Regions from separate parts of the Streptomyces sp. NBC_01591 genome, predicted to be linked through region 2. Evidence: riboswitches for the same ligand, from Rfam matches in the RefSeq annotation. Region 2 holds a riboswitch; each other region holds the start of a gene.
The links. A riboswitch is a leader RNA that binds a small molecule or an ion and turns the genes downstream of it on or off. The one in region 2 is predicted to bind cyclic di-AMP.
Positions count from the first base shown of each region.

Region 1: another riboswitch for cyclic di-AMP. It lies ahead of OG978_RS16625 (transglycosylase family protein); the one in region 2 lies ahead of OG978_RS30600 (M23 family metallopeptidase).
Region 3: another riboswitch for cyclic di-AMP. It lies ahead of OG978_RS38765 (transglycosylase SLT domain-containing protein); the one in region 2 lies ahead of OG978_RS30600 (M23 family metallopeptidase).
Region 4: another riboswitch for cyclic di-AMP. It lies ahead of OG978_RS06545 (C40 family peptidase); the one in region 2 lies ahead of OG978_RS30600 (M23 family metallopeptidase).

Region 1 covers NZ_CP109327.1:3,585,126-3,589,600, forward strand. Annotated here, with positions in the region: gene OG978_RS16615 (FtsB family cell division protein) at 1-135, opposite strand, end outside; gene eno (phosphopyruvate hydratase) at 261-1,547, opposite strand; gene OG978_RS16625 (transglycosylase family protein) at 1,834-2,610, opposite strand; cyclic di-AMP (ydaO/yuaA leader) riboswitch at 2,614-2,785, opposite strand; gene OG978_RS16630 (transglycosylase family protein) at 3,086-4,060, opposite strand; gene OG978_RS16635 (cytochrome P450 family protein) at 4,166-4,475, opposite strand, start outside.
Region 2 covers NZ_CP109327.1:6,637,559-6,642,033, forward strand. Annotated here, with positions in the region: gene OG978_RS30590 (M16 family metallopeptidase) at 1-865, shown strand, start outside; gene OG978_RS30595 (M16 family metallopeptidase) at 892-2,274, shown strand; cyclic di-AMP (ydaO/yuaA leader) riboswitch at 2,562-2,727, shown strand; gene OG978_RS30600 (M23 family metallopeptidase) at 2,741-3,562, shown strand; gene OG978_RS30605 (GntR family transcriptional regulator) at 3,788-4,475, shown strand, end outside.
Region 3 covers NZ_CP109327.1:8,368,507-8,372,981, reverse strand. Annotated here, with positions in the region: gene OG978_RS38770 (FAD-dependent monooxygenase) at 1-999, shown strand, start outside; gene OG978_RS38765 (transglycosylase SLT domain-containing protein) at 1,035-1,532, opposite strand; cyclic di-AMP (ydaO/yuaA leader) riboswitch at 1,535-1,724, opposite strand; gene OG978_RS38760 (ABC-F family ATP-binding cassette domain-containing protein) at 2,365-4,035, shown strand; gene OG978_RS38755 (DUF305 domain-containing protein) at 4,121-4,475, opposite strand, start outside.
Region 4 covers NZ_CP109327.1:1,385,784-1,390,258, forward strand. Annotated here, with positions in the region: gene OG978_RS06530 (hypothetical protein) at 196-480, shown strand; gene OG978_RS06535 (ATP-dependent Clp protease proteolytic subunit) at 664-1,299, shown strand; gene OG978_RS06540 (hypothetical protein) at 1,307-1,615, shown strand; cyclic di-AMP (ydaO/yuaA leader) riboswitch at 2,015-2,187, shown strand; gene OG978_RS06545 (C40 family peptidase) at 2,191-2,664, shown strand; partial or broken gene OG978_RS06550 (LysE family transporter) at 2,754-2,942, opposite strand; gene OG978_RS06555 (LysR substrate-binding domain-containing protein) at 3,005-3,718, shown strand; gene OG978_RS06560 (ATP-binding protein) at 3,752-4,183, opposite strand; gene OG978_RS06565 (helix-turn-helix domain-containing protein) at 4,388-4,475, shown strand, end outside.

The DNA.
Region 1 (4,475 bases), 3.1 Mb from region 2:
GGCCGCCCGGCCGGTGAGCCGTGAGCGGCGGGCCTGACGGCGGTTCTGGGACCGGTAGACACGGGCGGCGGTCTGCTCGCCGAGCAGCCGCAGCCGGGTCGCGGTGGAGAACCGGTCCCGGTCCTTCGCGGCCATGTCTCCGCCTCCCCACTACACACGTCCGTCCCCGCACACGGTACGGGACCGAGTGCGGGGACGGACGGACGCCATGACCTACGGCCCCTGACGGGCCGAAAGGGGTCAGCCCTTGCTGTGCCTACTCAGTTCGCAGAGCGAAACCGCGGGAACGCCGAGCGGCCCGCGTACACCGCGGCGTCGTCGAGGATCTCCTCGATGCGCAGCAGCTGGTTGTACTTGGCGACGCGGTCCGAGCGGGCCGGGGCGCCGGTCTTGATCTGGCCGCAGTTCACGGCGACCGCGAGGTCGGCGATGGTGACGTCCTCGGTCTCGCCGGACCGGTGCGACATCATGCACTTGAAGCCGTTGCGCTGGGCGAGCTCGACGGCGTCCAGGGTCTCGGTCAGCGAGCCGATCTGGTTGACCTTGACGAGCAGGGCGTTGGCGGAGCCCTCCTCGATGCCGCGGGCCAGGCGCTCCGGGTTGGTGACGAAGAGGTCGTCGCCGACGATCTGCACCTTGGCGCCGAGCTTGTCGGTGATGACCTTCCAGCCGGCCCAGTCGTCCTCGTACAGCGGGTCCTCGATGGAGACCAGCGGGTACGCGGAGACGAGCTCCTCGTAGTACTCGGTCATCTCGGCGGCCGAGCGGGACTTGCCCTCGAACTCGTACTTGCCGTCCTTGTAGAACTCGGACGCGGCGACGTCGAGCGCGAGCGCGATGTCCTTGCCCGGGGCGTAGCCGGCTTCCTTGATGGCCTCGACAATGAGGTCGAGGGCGGCGCGGTTCGACTCCAGGTTCGGCGCGAAGCCGCCCTCGTCGCCGAGACCGGTCGAAAGACCCTTGGTCTTCAGGACCTTCTTCAGCGTGTGGTAGACCTCGGCGCCCCAGCGCAGGGCCTCGGAGAAGGACTCCGCACCGATCGGCGCGATCATGAACTCCTGGATGTCCACGTTGGAGTCCGCGTGCGAACCGCCGTTGAGGATGTTCATCATCGGAACGGGCAGCAGGTGCGCGTTCGGGCCGCCGAGGTAGCGGAACAGCGGCAGGTCCGAGGCCTCGGAGGCGGCGTGGGCGACGGCCAGCGAGACGCCGAGGATGGCGTTGGCGCCGAGCGAGCCCTTGTTCTCGGTGGCGTCCAGGTCGAACATCGCCTGGTCGATCAGCCGCTGCTCGGTGGCGTCGTAGCCGACGAGCTCCGGGCCGATCTGCTCGATCACGGCGAGGACGGCCTTCTCGACGCCCTTGCCCTGGTAGCGGTTGGGGTCACCGTCGCGAAGCTCGATGGCCTCGAACGCGCCGGTGGAGGCGCCGGACGGAACGGCAGCACGGCCCGTGCTGCCGTCGTCGAGGCCGACCTCTACCTCGACCGTGGGGTTACCTCGGGAGTCGAGGATTTCCCGGGCTACGACGACGTCGATGGACGGCACGAGGCATCTCCTTCTGGGATATGACGCTGGTTGTGCAGGGTCACTTTGGCCTTGCGACAAGAGCCTAACCGGCCCGGCCCGCTCAGCCCGACGACCGCCCGTCCCCTGGGACGAAAAAGGACCCAAGGGCGCACATTGCCGGGCAAACAGCCAGAAATTTACTGGCCGGTAACTACAACAGTTGAACGATCCGGCGCTCCCCCGAGCGGAAACGGCAGAACCCCGGCCCGGCGCGTACGGGGGAATGCGCGCCGGGCCGGGGCACTCGGGGAGGAGAGAGCCGCGACTACTTCGTCAGGTGCAGCTGCTGACCCGGGTAGATCAGGTCGGCGTCCTTGACGATGTCCTTGTTCAGCTCGAACAGCTGCTGCCAGCCGCCCTCGACCTTGTGGTCGGCCGCGATCTCGCTCAGCGAGTCGCCGGAGACGACCTTGTACTCACCATCGCCCTTCTTGACCTTCTCGCCGGTCGGGGTGGTGACGGTCTTCTTCGACTCGGCCTGCGGGGTGGCGGAGCGCTCCGAGCGGGAGGCGGCGGGGGCCTCGGTGCGCTCGCTCTGCTTCGGCTGGGCCTGCTGGGTCGGCTGCGACTGCTGCTTCGGGGCAGCCGGGGCACTCTGCTGCTCGGTGGCGCCGGAGCTCGCGGTGGAGTTCGAGGAGGAGCCGGCGTCGACGCCCGGGTCGACACCGTCGTTGGTCAGGCCACCGGCACCGGCGCAGGCCCAGGCACCCGGGCCCTGCATGTCGAGGAGCTTCTCGGCGGTGGCGATCTGCTGGGCCTTGGTGGCCAGGTCGGCACGGGCGGCGTACTGCGTACCGCCGGCGGCGGCCCAGCTGGACTGCGAGAACTGCAGACCGCCGTAGTAGCCGTTGCCGGTGTTGATGGACCAGTTGCCACCGGACTCGCACTGGGCGACGGCGTCCCAGGTGGCGACGGAGGCGGCGGAGGCGCTGGTCGCACCCATCAGGGGCACGGCGACAGCGGCACCGGCGACACCGGCGAGCGTGGCGATACGGACGGCCTTGGACGGGCGGCGGTGCTTGCCCTTGCTGGAAAGCAGCATGGAACTTCTCCTCACCGACGCCTGCGAGGTGAGCTGTCGGGTTCGGGCCAAGTGAGTTGCCCGGTCGCACGTCCTAGCACGCGACTTCACCCCAAGCCGGTCCTGATGCGTCTTTCGACGATCGGGCCCGGCGCTTACCTGGGTCCCCCGCTCCTGCCTACGGCGCTTTACGCGTCTGTTCCCTTCGACCGACGGCAGGATTCGGCGTGACGGTCGACGGGGCCCGCGGTGCGAGCGGTTCCGACCGTAAACATACGCAACCCCCACATTCAAAGATGGACACATCGGACAATCAACCCGTACTTGCATCTGAAGAACTGTCGTTTCCGCAGGTGGGACGTGATGCGGAAGGGCTCCCCAGGCGCGACACGCCAGTTGACGCAAAGAGACCCATGTCTCACTTACGCATAAGCGGACATAGGTCCCTGAACTGGCCCAGTTTTTGGGGCGTTTTTAGTCGATTATCAGACCACCCTCACTTGACCTTCACATCGAGATCGAGGCTCTGGCCAGGGAGGACGAGGTCCGGGTCGGAGCCGACGGCACCCTTGTTGGCCTCGTAGAGCGCGGGCCAGCCACCGGGAACCTTCTGTGCATCAGCAATCGACCAGAGGTTGTCGCCGGGCCGGACGGTGTACGCGCCGTCAGCCACCGGCTCGGCCGTGTCGCGGGCGCCGTTGCCCCCGCGGGAGGCGTGACGGCCCGACTCACGGTTGCCGCCGCCCGTGTCGCGATTCCCCTCGGCGGCCGGCGTGCCACGATGCTTGCCGCCCACATCACCGGACGAGTCGGGCGAATCGGACGCGTCACGGGGTGCGTCGGAGGGCGCCTCCGAGGGCGCACCGGAGGACGGGGTGGTCGAGGCCGAGGACTTCGGGGACGGCGAGGCCTTCCCTGACGGCTTGTCGGCCCCGTCCGGGCCGTCCGCACCGTCCACGGCGCCCGTACCGTCCGAGGCGCTCTCGGACGGTACGGCGTCGCTCGACGGGTCCGTCGACGCGTCGTCAGCCGGCTTCGCGCTCCCGGTCGGGTCGTCGGCGGGGACGGAACCCGGGTCGACCCCCGGCAGCGTCCCGTCCACCGCGAGGCCGGAGATGACCGCGCAGCTGGGCCAGGCCTGCGGGCCCCGGTCGTCCAGGACCTTCTCGGCCACCGCTATCTGCTGCGCCCGGCTGGCGAGGTCGGCGCGCTCCGCGTACGCCTCACCGCCGTACGCCTTCCAGGTCTCCTGCGAGAACTGCAGACCGCCGTAGTAGCCGTTGCCGAGGTCGGCGCTCCACATGCCGCCGCTCTCGCACTCGGCCACCCGGTCCCAGGTCGTGGCGTCGGCCGCGTGCGCACCGGAGGCGCCGAGCAGCGGGATGGCGATGGCCGATCCGGTCACGCCCGCGGCGACGACGATGGCGGGTGCCTGACGGGGGCGACGGTGTCTGCCGTTCGCGGAGCCCATGGGGTTGCCTTCCGTGTGACTGACGTGCGACTGGTGAGTCGAACGGTGAACCTAGCGGGACTCGAACGCGTGTCACAAGTCGATGCAGCGCGGATCACGTGAAAGTCACAGAGTTGACGGAGTGTCATTTTCTGCGCGGGCGGGCCCCGGTGTGAACTCCACGGGGAGCGTGCGAAGTCCACGCATGATGAGCCCGCCACGCCACCGCAAATCGGTAGGTTTCACCGCAAGCCGCAGGTCCGGAAGGCGGTTCAGAAGCGTGGCGAGCGCGGTCTGTCCCTCCAGTCTGGCGAGCGGCGCTCCCAGGCAGTAGTGGATGCCGTGCCCGTATCCGAGGTGCTGATTGTCACGCCGTGCGAGGTCGAGCGTGTCGGGGTTTTCGAAGCGTTCCGGGTCGCGGTCGGCGGCGGCGAGC
Region 2 (4,475 bases):
CCCGTACCACCACACCCCGATCGGCTCGATGGCCGACCTGGACGCCGCGACCCTTGAGGACGCGCGCACCTTCTTCCGTACGTACTACGCGCCCAACAACGCGGTGCTGTCGGTCGTCGGCGACATCGACCCCGAGCAGACCCTCGCCTGGATCGAGAAGTACTTCGGCTCCATCCCGTCCCACGACGGCAAGCAGCCGCCGCGCGACGGCGCGCTCCCCGAGATCATCGGCGAGCAGCTGCGCGAAGAGGTGCACGAGGAGGTCCCGGCGCGGGCGCTGATGGCCGCCTACCGGCTGCCGCACGACGGCACCCGCGAGTGCGACGCGGCAGACCTCGCGCTGACCGTGCTCGGCGGCGGCGAGTCGTCGCGGCTGCACAACCGCCTGGTCCGCCGTGACCGTACGGCCGTGGCAGCCGGGTTCGGGCTGCTGCGGCTGGCCGGCGCGCCCTCGCTCGGCTGGCTGGACGTCAAGACGTCCGGCGGCGTCGAGGTGCCGCAGATCGAGGCCGCGGTCGACGAGGAGCTCGCCCGGTTCGCCGCCGAGGGCCCCACGCCCGAGGAAATGGAGCGGGCACAGGCCCAGTTGGAGCGCGAGTGGCTGGACCGGCTCGGCACGGTCGCCGGCCGCGCCGACGAACTGTGCCGGTTCGCCGTGCTGTTCGGCGACCCGCAGCTCGCCCTGACCGCCGTGCAGCGGGTGCTCGATGTCACCGCGGAGGAGGTCCAGGCGGCCGCCAAGGCCCAGCTGCGCCCCGACAACCGGGCAGTGCTGGTCTACGAGCCGGTCGAACCGGCCGAGCCCGCGGACACCGACGAGACCGACGCCGACGACACCGACGCGCACGAAGGGGCGGACAAGTGACCGACGCTGCCGCGACTGGAGTTTCGATGCAGTACCACCCGCAGCCGGCCGCCGGAGTCGCCCGGCCCTGGGCCTTCCCCGCGCCGGAGCGCGGCACCCTGCCCAACGGCCTCACGGTGCTGCGTTGCCACCGCCCCGGTCAGCAGGTCGTGGCGGTCGAGATCTTCCTCGACGCCCCGCTGGACGCCGAGCCCGAGGGCCTCGACGGTGTGGCCACGATCATGTCGCGTGCGCTGTCCGAGGGCACCGACAAGCACACCGCGGAGGAGTTCGCCGCCGAGCTGGAGCGCTGCGGCGCCACTCTCGACGCGCACGCCGACCACCCCGGCGTGCGGGTCTCCCTGGAGGTCCCGGCCTCCCGGCTGGCCAAGGCTCTCGCGCTGGTCGCCGAGGCGCTGCGGGCGCCCGCCTTCGCCGACAGCGAGATCGAACGGCTGGTACACAACCGGCTCGACGAGATCCCGCACGAGCAGGCCAACCCGGCTCGGCGCGCCGCCAAGCAGCTCTCCAAGGAGCTCTTCCCGGCCACGGCGCGGATGTCGCGCCCGCGCCAGGGCACCGAGGAGACGGTGGAGCGCATCGACTCGGCGGCCGTGCGTGGCTTCTTCGACGCCCACGTCAGGCCGTCCGCGGCGACCGCCGTGGTCGTCGGGGACCTCACCGGCATCGACCTGGACGCCCTGCTCGCCGACACCCTCGGCGACTGGTCGGGAGAGGTTGCCGAGCCCCGTCCCGCCCCGCCGATCACCGCCGACGACACCGGGCGGGTGGTGATCGTCGACCGTCCGGGCGCGGTGCAGACGCAGCTGCTGATCGGCCGGATCGGCGCCGACCGGCACGACAGCGTCTGGCCGGCCCAGGTGCTCGGCACGTACTGCCTGGGTGGCACCCTCACCTCCCGTCTCGACCGTGTGCTGCGCGAGGAGAAGGGCTACACGTACGGCGTACGGGCCTTCGCCCAGGTGCTGCGGTCGTCGGCCCCGGACTCCGCCTCGGGTGCGACCGGCGCCGCGATGCTCGCCATCAGCGGTTCGGTGGACACCGAGTCCACCGAACCGGCGCTCAAGGACCTGTGGACGGTCCTGCGGACCCTGGCGGCCGAGGGCCTGACCGACGCGGAGCGCGAGACGGCCGTGCAGAACCTCGTGGGTGTGGCACCCCTGAAGTTCGAGACGGCGGCCTCCGTCGCGGGCACCCTCGCCGACCAGGTCGAGCAGCACCTGCCGGACGACTACCAGGCGCAGCTGTACGCCCGGCTCGCGGAGACCGGCACGGTCGAGGCGACCGCGGCGGTCGTCAACGCTTTCCCGGGCGACCGGCTGGTCACGATCCTCGTCGGCGACGCGGCACGGATCGAGGAGCCCGTCCGGGCTCTGGGCATCGGAGACGTGTCGGTGGTCACCGGCTGACGACTGTTCCGGCTGACGTCCGGTCCGGCGGGCGCCGACCGACGGGGCGCCCGCCCCGGCACGGCCGGTCCGGCACTCCGGCATATCTCTGCATACCGGGACAAAGGGAAGGCCCCTGCGAGTGCGATCTCGCCGGAACCTTCCCTTTTGTCCGTTCTGGTGGGGAGGTTGCCTGTCTGCCCTGTGGGATGCGCTACAAAATGGCCTGTCCGTTTGGTGAATGAAAGTGACCCCGCTTAGCGTCGGCTCGGCTGTCCGTCACTCGTATGCCGCATCCGCGACGTACCGGACAGTCATCGCCGAGTCCCCGTCAGGCGCGAGCCTGGGGAGCCGGGGACCCACGAAGTCCCTGGGGTGAATCGGATGCCTGAGCCCGATGGGGCCGGGGTGTCCGTAGGAGACCTTCCTGCTCCGAACCCGTCAGCTAACCCGGTAGGCGAGAAGGAAGGAAAGGATCAGCCACTTCATGGCGTTCACCCGTGCCACCGGGAAGCACCGTGCCCCGAGTCGACTGACGCGCAGCAGCGCGAGGGTCGTCGGCGTCGCGGCTCTGGCCACCACCGGCGTCATCGGCGGCCTGGCCGCTCCCGCCCTCGCCGCCGACTCCGAGGCCCCCTCCGCGAGCGACACCGGCCTCAGCCAGGTCATCGCCATCGACAAGACCCTCGCCGACCGGATCGACGCCCAGGCCGACGTGCAGCAGCACCAGGCCGATGCCGCGGCGAAGGCGAAGGCGGAGGCTCAGCGGAAGGCTGAGGCCAAGAAGAAGGCCGAGGCGAAGGCCAAGGCGGACGCGAAGGCCAAGGCGGACGCGAAGCGCGCCGCCGAGGCCCGTGCGGAGAAGGCGCGCGCCGCCCGGTCCGCCGAGCGCACCCGCCTGGGCTCCTTCCAGCTCCCGGTCGCCGGTTCGTACGTCAGTACCGGTTACAAGTCCAGCGGCTCGCTCTGGTCCTCCGGCAGCCACTCGGGCATCGACTTCCACGCCGCCTCCGGCAGCTCCGTCGTCGCCGTCGGCGCCGGTACGGTCGTCGAGGCCGGCTGGGGCGGCGCGTACGGCAACAACATCGTGCTCCGGATGACGGACGGCACGTACACGCAGTACGGCCACCTCTCCTCGATCGGTGTCTCCGTCGGCCAGAGCGTCGGCGCGGGTCAGCAGATCGGCCTCTCCGGCTCGACCGGCAACTCCACCGGACCGCACCTCCACTTCGAGGCCCGGACGACGCCGTCCTACGGCTCCGACATGGACCCGGTCGCGTACCTGCGCGCCCACGGTGTCAACGTCTGACCGACGCCCCACCGCAGCACCACGTCGAAGGCCCCGGCTCCATGCCGGGGCCTTCGGCATGCCCGCCGTGCGCCCGCGGGCGACGACTGTCCGCCGAACCGCCCCGTGGCCAAAAGATATTCATGAATTTCCGCCCGGCATCGGAAATGCGGCCGCATTGCAATAGAGTCGCAGAACAGGCGTCGGTCGGCCGCGTTTCGCGGGGATTAAGGCGGAGGTTCGGACATGCGCATTCCGGCGCATTCGGTATGCACGGCAATCCGTGAAGACATCGTCTCCGGTGTCTTCGAACGCGGCAGCCGTCTCACGGAGGAGTTGCTGGCACGCCGCTACGGGGTCTCCCGCGTCCCGGTACGGGAAGCGCTGCGCACCCTGGAGTCCGAGGGCTTCGTGGTCACCCGGCGGCACGCGGGTGCCTGCGTCGCCGAGCCCACCGAGCTGGAGGCGGCCGACCTCCTGGAGGTCCGCACGCTGCTGGAGCCACTGTGCGCCGCGCGCGCCGCGCAACGCCGCACCGAGGCGCACCTCAAGGTGCTGCGCGGTCTCGTGCGGCTCGGCCAGGACCGGGCCAGGCGGGGCGAGGGCGAGGACCTGCGCTCGTTGGGCGGCTGGTTCCACGAGACGCTGGCGCAAGCCTCCGGCAGCCCCGGCCTGATCGCGCTGCTCACCCAGCTGCGGCACAAGACCGCCTGGATGTACGCGGTCGAGCAGCCGGCCCGGCCGGTGGATTCCTGGGCCGAGCACGGGGCCATCGCGGACGCGGTGGCGCGCGGTGACGCGGAACGGGCCAGGGCGCTGGCCGCCCATCACGCGGAACGGGCCGCGGCCGCGCACCGGCTGCGCCGGACCGACCGGCCGGGCCGGCAGCCCGCCGTTCCCCGTACCGGCCGGGTGAGGACCTCGCAACATTCCG
Region 3 (4,475 bases), 1.7 Mb from region 2:
CTGGATGCCCTCGGTGTCGGCGCGGGAGTGCGCGCGGCCGCGCGGCCCCAGTACACCGGTGGCACCCGCACCCCGGACGGACGCCTGCTGGCACGTATGGACGGAGCCGCGCTGGAGCGCGAGCTGGGGACCCCGATCGTGGGCATCCCCCGGGCCACGCTGCACCGGTTGCTGCGCGAGGCGCTGCCGCCCGGATCCCTGGTCATCGGGGCCGAGGTGACGTCCGTCGACCGATCCGACGCCTCGCGGGTGCGCCTCACCGCCGGTGACACTCTCCGCGACGCGGATCTGGTCGTGGCCGCCGACGGGATCAGCAGCCGGTTGCGCTCCCAGCTCTTCCCGGGGCACCCCGGTCCGGCCTACAGCGGCTCGACGGTGCTGCGCGCCATCACCGAGTCCCCGGTCGACCTGCGGACCGACTTCGAGCTCACCTGGGGACCGGGGGCCGAGTTCGGTCACATCGCCTTCTCGGACGGCCGGGCAGAGTGGCACGCGGTGCTCAACGCTCCCGCCGGTGTGCGCCATCCGGACCCGCTCGCCGAGGTCCGCCGCCGGTTCGGCGGCTGGCACGACCCCATTCCCGCCCTGCTGGCGGCGACCCGGCCCGATGCCGTCCTGCACCGTGACGTCAACGAGCTGGTCGCCCCGCTCCCTTCCTACGCGGTGGGCCGGGTCGCCCTGCTCGGCGATGCCGCCCACGCCATGACCCCGAATCTCGGCCAGGGGGCCTGCCAGGCACTGGAGGACGCGGCGACGCTGGCCGCCGCGCTCGCCACCGAACCCACCGTCGAGTCGGCGCTCAGCCGCTACGACGCCGAGCGCCGGCCCCGCAGCCAGTCGGTCGCCCGGGCCGCTCGGCAGGCCGGCCGGATGGGCCAGCAGCTGTCCCGTCCGGCGGCCGTCGCCCTGCGCAATACAGCGCTGCGGCTCGCACCGTCCCGCGTCACCGTCCGCACGATCCTGCGCCACGCCGACTGGACGCCCCCGCGGCTGGGCTGACCGCGGGGGCGACGGCCGGGCGGCGGCGCCGTACGTCAGTAGGCTCCGAAGACGTTGTCGATGGAGCCGTACTTGGCGGCCGCGTAGTTGCACGCTGCCGTGATGTTGGCGACGGGGTCGTAGCTGTCCATCGCGGTACCGGGCACGTGGTAGGCCCGGAACGTCGGATCGATGACCTGGAGGAGCCCCTTGGACGGCGTCCCGGCGGCGGCGTTCGAGTCCCAGTTGTTGATGGCCAGGGGGTTGCCGGAGGACTCGCGCATGATGTTGCGGTGGATGCTGGCGTAGCTGCCGGGGATGCCGTGCTTGGCCATGACGGCCAGCGACTCCTTGATCCAGCCGTCCAGATCGTTCGTGTACGTCGCGGACTGCGCGGCCGGGGCGGCGGCGCTGACGGACTGCGCCGGCGCCGCCGAGGCGGTGTGGGCACCGATCAGCGGCAGCATGAGGGCGGCTGCGCCCGTGCCCACGGCGATGAAACCCCGGGTCAGCGAGGTGGACTTACGACGACGGTACGTACCCGTTGAGGGCATGATGGATTCCTCTCCGTCGCCTGCGAGGTGAGCTGTCGGGTTCAGGCTGGAGATGCCTGGCCGCACATGGGCGCGACTTCACCCCGAGCCGTTCCGGATACCGGGATCGGCGGCTTACCTGGGTTCCCCGCTCCTGCCGTACACGAGTGGGTCGGATTGCCGGACGGCGGCAGGATTCGGCGTTCCGTCCGGATTGACGGTGACCGTAGGCGAGGAGACACGAAAGGGACAAGCCCCCAATTTTCGAATGCAATTCACCCACAAGATCAAGGCACGGGAATTTCGGTAATCCACCTCACACCGCGCGTCCCCTTTTCCTTGCCCGGAAAGGGAACCGACTCGCGCGACTCGCCGTCCAGGGCGCCGAACGTGACTCGCGCCACAAATACCCAAAAGGTGCATTTCGCGCCATGATTAAAAGCGATATTGGTGGCGAATGATCCTTTTATTAACCAAAAGATCAATTCGGGTGAATAACTCATACCGGACAGATGCCTCGCCGTGCGGGTCTCGCGCCCCCGACGCCCACCCGGCACCGGGAGGCATTGCCTTTCCCCCTCCCTGTCGTTATGGTTTCCATGTCCTGTTGTCTCCGATAGAGGTGGACGTTGCGCATCTGAGGTTCGCGAACATCGCGCCGTACGGCTCCGCCCGTACGCCCGTCACGCTGTAGCAGTGCTCCGCACTGCCCGTGACCCCGCGTGGATGCGACCTCGGTGCATGAGCCGTCCCTCGATCTTCTGGACCGCCACACCTCTGCCCCTGCCCGGTCGCTGCGTGGTGCTCGCATACGAGGCCCCCATTCACCACGTTTGCGACTGCGAGGAACACCATGGCGAGACCCACCACCCCCGGCGCCTCCCTCACCTGCTCGGCCCTGACCTTCCGGTGGCCGGACGGCACGACCGTCTTCGACGGGCTCTCCCTCAGCATCGGCCGGGGCCGCATCGGTCTCGTCGGCACCAACGGTGCGGGCAAGTCCACCCTGCTCCGACTGCTCGCCGGTCAACTGCGCCCGTCCCAGGGGTCGGTGACCGTCGGCGGCAGCCTCGCCCACCTTCCGCAGAACATCACCCTCGACACAACACTGCGGGTGGACCGGGCCCTGGGCATCGCCGAGCGGCGCGACGCGCTGCGCGCCATCGAGGCCGGCGATGTCGACGAGAAGCACTTCGAGACGATCGGCGACGACTGGGACGTCGAGGAACGGGCCCTGGCGACACTCGGCTCGCTCGGGCTGGGAGGCATTGAACTGGACCGCACCGTCGGCCAGTTGTCCGGCGGTGAGACCGTCCTGCTGCGGCTGGCCGCGCTGCTGCTGGAGCGCCCCGACGTCCTGCTCCTGGACGAGCCCACCAACAACCTCGATGTGTTCGCCCGCCGGAGGCTCTACGAGGCCGTCGACTCCTGGCGCTCGGGCGTACTGGTCGTGGTCAGCCACGACCGCGAACTGCTGGAGCGCGTGGACCGCATCGCCGAACTGCGCACCGGATCCGTGAACTGGTACGGCGGTGGCTGGTCCGCGTACGAGGAGGCCGTGGCCACCGAACAGGAGGCCGCCGGGCGGATGTTGCGGTCCGCCGAGGCCGACGTGCGCCGCCAGAAACGCGAACTGGAGGAGACCCATGTGAAGCTGGCCCGGCGGCAGCGGAACGGCAGGAGGATCGAGGCCGAGGGCAGCCTCCCGAAGATCCTGGCAGGCCGCCGGAAGCGGTCCGCGCAGGAGTCGGCGGGCAAGCTTCGCGGCGTCCACGAGGAACGTCTCAGTGAGGCACGCGAGCGCCGGGAGGAAGCCGCGGACGCGATCCGGGACGATGCCGAGATCCGTGTGAGCCTTCCCCACACGGCGGTGCCCACCGGACGCACGGTGTTGAGCCTGCACGGGTTGCGACCCCGGTTCGGCAGACTGCGCGAGGGCAGCCTCCATGTGCACGGGCCCCAGCGGATCGCGCTCGTCGGTCGCAACGGCGCCGGGAAGACGACGCTGCTGCGCACTCTCACCGGTGAACTGGCCCCGTTGTCCGGCGAGGCCCGGACCTTCGTGCCGGTGCGGTTCCTTCCGCAGCGGCTCGATGTGCTGGACGAAGAACTGAGCGTCGCGGCGAACGTGGCCCGGATGGCTCCCGGGGTCACCGACAACCACATCCGCGCCCAGCTCGCGCGCTTCCTGTTCCAGGGGAAGCGCGCGGAGCAGGCGGCAGGCACGCTGTCGGGCGGGGAACGCTTCCGGGCCGCCCTCGCGGCGACGATGCTCGCCGCGCCAGCCCCGCAGTTGCTGATGATGGACGAACCGACCAACAACCTCGACATCACCAGTGTGCGGCAGCTGACCGGTGCGCTGGAGTCCTACGAGGGGGCGCTCCTGATCGCCAGTCACGATCTGCCGTTCCTCGAATCTGTCGGCATCACCCGGTGGTTGCTGGTCGAGGAGGAGCTCCGGGAGACCACCGCACAGGAGGTGGCCGACCTGCTCGCGGCGCCGGAGCACGCGAGCCCGGCCTGATCCGCACGAGAGGCCCGAGGGGGTGTGGGCCTTCGCATGACTCCATCCGGACCGTCATGCGAGGAGGCCCACACCCCTGCCGGGATCAGAGCCTGTCGAGGATCTTGTTCATCTGTTCGATCTCGGCGGTCTGGGCCGTGATGACGGCGTCGGCGAGCTTCTTCGCGTCGGCGTTGTCACCGTTCTTCTGCTCGTCCTCGGCCATGGCGACCGCGCCCTGGTGGTGCCCGATCATGAGCTGGGCGAACTTCTTGTCGAACTCCTTGCCCTTGGCGGCCTTCAGGTCGCTCATGTCCTTGTCGGACATCATTCCGGGCATTCCTGAAGCGTCCGAGCCGTGGTCCATCCCGGGCATGTCACCCATCGAGGACGAGGACGAGGGCAGCGGCTTGCCCCACGACGTCAGCCAGCCCTTCATCGTGTTGATCTCGGGGTCCTGG
Region 4 (4,475 bases), 5.3 Mb from region 2:
CGTCGCTGTCTCGGGCTCCGTGCCTCCACGGCTATGCGGAGCCCGCGGACGCGGGCCGGACGGCTCGGCTCTGAAAGGGGCCGCAACGCGAGTGCCAGAAATCATCTCAATGGGTGACGTCACCTGCGGGGGTGCACTGCCACTTTCAGATGCCTCGGTCACTTTCAGGCGGTGGTTGACCAGGCGTGACTCATCGTGGCCCTCGGCCAGCTGCTCACGACTCGAGACCTCCGTGAGGCCTCGTACTCCCTGCAGCGGAAGCTGAAGCTGCGGAAGGTCCAGCTCTACGACGCGCGTCACTGGTGCCTCACGTTTCTCGCCGTCAACGGCGTGCCGGACATCATCCTCGCCGTATGGGTCGGGCATGCCAACGCCAATTTCACCAAGCGGGTGTACGTCCATCCGAGCCACGAGGACCTCCGCGTCGCCTCGGACCGCCTCACTTCTCTACTCGGTTTCAGTGAGGGCGAAGCAGCCTGATGATCAAGACGTCTAGAGATTGTGAGACATCCGCCCTCAGCGAACAGCCAAAATAGCCTCTGACCTGGGACTTTCGTGGATCACCAGGATCGCGCTCCCATCATAACCTTCTGTACGTCCTGTACATTTTTTACGGAAGCTTGCAGACCCCCGTGCAGACCCCGCAGGAGAGGCATCGCCATGCTGTTCCGTCCCACCGCCCGTCACGTACTGCCCGAGTTCACCGAGCGCACCACCAACGGGAGCCGCACCCTCGACCCGTACTCCAAGCTGCTCGCCGAGCGGATCGTCTTCCTCGGCACCCCGGTGGACGACACCGCGGCCACCGATCTGATCGCGCAGTTCATGTACCTGGAACACGACGCCCCGGACCGGCCCGTATCGCTCTACATCAACTCCCCCGGCGGCTCGTTCGGGGCCATGGCCGCGATCTACGACACGATGCAGTACCTCGCCTGCGAGGTGGAGACCTACTGCCTCGGCCAGGCCGGTTCCTGCGCCTCCGCGCTGCTCGCCGCGGGCGCTCCCGGCCGGCGGCACGCACTGCCCGGCGCGAGGGTCGTCGTGCGGCAGCCCGAGCTCACCGAGCCGGTGCAGGGCCAACCGTCCGATCTGGAGATCGAAGCGCAGGAACTGGAACGGGTCCGCAGGATGCTCATCGCCCTGTTGGCCCGTCACACGGGCCGCGACGCCGAGCAGATCGCCGACGACACCGAACGCGACCTCATTCTCGACGCGGCGGGTGCCAAGGCGTACGGACTGGTGGACCACGTCCTGGAGAACCGGAATTCCTCACTCCCCCCGCACGGCGCGAGGTGAACACCCGATGCAGCCGCCGGAGTTCCCGCCGCTTCCCGCACTGACGTGCGCCGAGGGGGAGTTCATCGACCGCTACCTCGAAGTCCTCGACCAGGTCGGCCGGATCAACCCGGCCCGTGGCAGCGACACCTACGGCGCGCTGCGCGCCGCACAGGCCCTTGTCTCGCAGGCAGGGGCACTGCGGGACGCCCTCGCGTTGATGCACGAGCGCGGCGAGGCACGGATCCACGCCGCCACACTCGCCCGGGCGCTGCGCGTACTGGACGGGGAACGGCGGGCCGGACGCGTCACCGTACCCCCCGCTCCGGCGAGTTGACCGACTTCCGCGCTCCGCGCGCACGGCTGGGTTCGGCCAACTCCCTTCGTCCCGGCATCCGGCGGCCTTCACCCAACTCCCGTACCCGACACGCCCGACGCGTCCATGGAAAATCCTCGCTCGTTCGGCGTAGGGAGTCCCCCTCACGAGGGATGGCTCAATTTGCGTTTTCCGCGTGGACAGTGGGCGGAATCCACCCTTCCGCCCCTGGTACGGAAGCGGCCCGAATCACCGGCGGAGCGTCGAAAATCATCATGTCCACCCGAACGGATCAGTCGTGAGGAGCCTCACATATCCCTGTTTCAGCTCGGAAATCCGGCAGTCGGTGAGTCAAGATCCCTGGGACGACAAGCCCCCGCCACCGCGGCGGGGCGGTCCGGGCGGACGCCGAGTCCTGCCGCCGCCCGGATGCCTGGTCGACATAAGTGGATCGGCAGGAGTGGAGGACCCGAGCACCACGGGTCGACCTGAACACCGGTCGACCCTCGGGGTGAAGCCGCCGCACGCGGCCGGGCAACTTCGCCAGCCCGAACCCGACAGGTCATCCTTCACAGGCGGCTGACGAAGGGTTGCGCATGACTGCGCAGGTTCATGTCCCGTCTCTGCTCGTCCGGGCCGGTACGGCCTCGGTTCTGACGCTCGCCGCCGTCGGCGGCACCATGTTCGTCCCGGGCGCCACGACGGATGCCCAGGCGGCGACTCTGTCGATGAAGGCGCTCAACATCGCGGCCTCGAAGAAGGGCTCGCCGTACAGATGGGGGGCCACCGGCCCCAACCGCTTCGACTGCTCGGGGCTGACGCTCTATTCGTTCAAAAAGGCGGGCAAGAAGCTCCCCCGCACGGCCCAGCAGCAGTACAACCGGACCCGCCATGTCTCGGCCTCGCACAGGAAACGCGGCGACCTGGTCTTCTTCCATTATGGCCGCAGCGTCTACCACGTGGGGATCTACGCCGGTAAGGGCAAGATCTGGCACTCGCCGAGGACCGGCGCGGTGGTCCGGCTGGAGAGGATCTGGACCAAGAGCGTCTATTACGGGCGGGTCCGCTGAGGCGGGGCCCGTCGGCGGATCGAGGCCGCGTCCCCGGCCCTGCTCCGCCGGACAGGCCCTGCTGCCCCGGCCGCTGGCCCCTTCCGCGCTCAGTGCAGCAGGGGACCGGTCACCAGCATCAGGCCCAACGCGGCGAGCGCCGCGCCGCTGCCGCCCTCGATGGCGCGCGCGGTACGCGGCCGGCGCAGCCACCGGCCCAGCCGGTCCACGAGGAGCGCCACGGCGGGGAACCAGACCAGCGCCAGCGCCAGCGCCACGACGATCGTCGCGAGCAGCAGGGGCCCGGCTCACAGCCGCGGGCGAGCTGCTGGCCGGACGCGCCCGGCGCGCCCTCGACGAGATGGACCAGGCACGCCATGAGCTGGCCCGCCTCTCCGGGCTCTCCGGCGGACGTCTGCGGGTCGGCACGTTCACCACGGCCGGCATGCATCTGCTGCCGCCGGTGCTGAGCGCCTTCCGGCGCGCCCACCCGGATGTAGAGCTGGCGGTGACCGAGTACGAACCGCCCCAGGGCGTCGCCGCGGTGGCCGCGGGCGAGGTCGATCTGGCGCTGACTCATGTGTACGAGCCGACTGCCGCCGTGGCCTGGCCCGCCGGGGTCTTCGCCGAACCGCTGCTGGTCGAGGAGCTGGTCCTCATCACGGCGGTCGGTCAGATGCTGTCCGAAGGCAGCGGGAGACTGCCGGTGACGGAGCTGGCGGGACGGCCGCTGATCAGCAGCGCGCCGACGCATCCGCCGCGCCGTGGGGTCGAGCAGGCGCTGGCCGAGGCCGGGGCGACACCCGCCGTGGTCTGCGAGTCGCCCGGCTACGCACTGGTGTGCGCCCTGGTCAGTGCGGGTATCGGGATGGCGGTCGTCCCGGAGATGGTCGCCGCGATGTCGCCGACGCCGCTGTCGGTACGGCGGCTGGATCCCGCTTCCTTCCGGCGGACGATCTCGGTGGTGCACCGCGGTGACCGGGCGAGCGCCGCCGCGGCGACGTTCCAGGCCCTGTTGCGCAGTGGGTTCGGGCGGTCGGCGTCGGCGCAGCGGCCGGGCGGCGAAGCCGGGTGACCGCGCGGGCGGGCGGCCACCGGAACGCGCTGGTCAGCTCTGCACGGGGATGCTCCACGGAAGCGCGATCCACACCGTCTTGCCGCCGTCGGCGGTGGGGGTGACGGTGAGCCGGCCCCCGCACTCCTTGGCCAGACAGCGGATGATCACCATGCCGCGTCCGTTGTCCTGCTGAACGGCGGCGGGCAGTCGCCTGGGCCAGCGGGGGTGACTGTCCGTCACCCCGAGAAGCAGTTGCTCCTCCCGCTCCAGCCGGAGGTCCACGGTGAAGGTGGGCGACTGCCCGAAGGTGTGCTGTACGGCGTTGGTCGCGAGCTCCGAGACGATGAGCTGGATGCTGTCGGCGAAGTCGGTGTCGGTGGCCAGGCCCCATTCGGTGAGCACCTTGGCCACGTACCTGCGGGCTGCCGAGACCGAGACCGGATCGCTCGGCAGAGTGAGGTGTGCTTCTTGATGGTCTGCCATGGCGAGCCGTCCCTTTCCCACCCGGACCGACCCGCGATCGGTCTGGGTTGCGCTTCGGGCCAGATTGCCATTGATGCTGCCCTCTGTGACGGCGATCCACCAAGATATGCATATATCTGTCGCTCAATGCGGTGAACCCTGCCACGCGAAACCGTCTGTGGGCGGCACACTGTCCGCTCGGCAGAAGAGGGAGGGAGGCCGTAGATGCAGCACGGCCCTGCGGTTCGACGCCGCAAGCTCGGGGAGGAACTCCGGAGTCTGCGCCATGTGTCGGGACTGACCAGTCGGGACG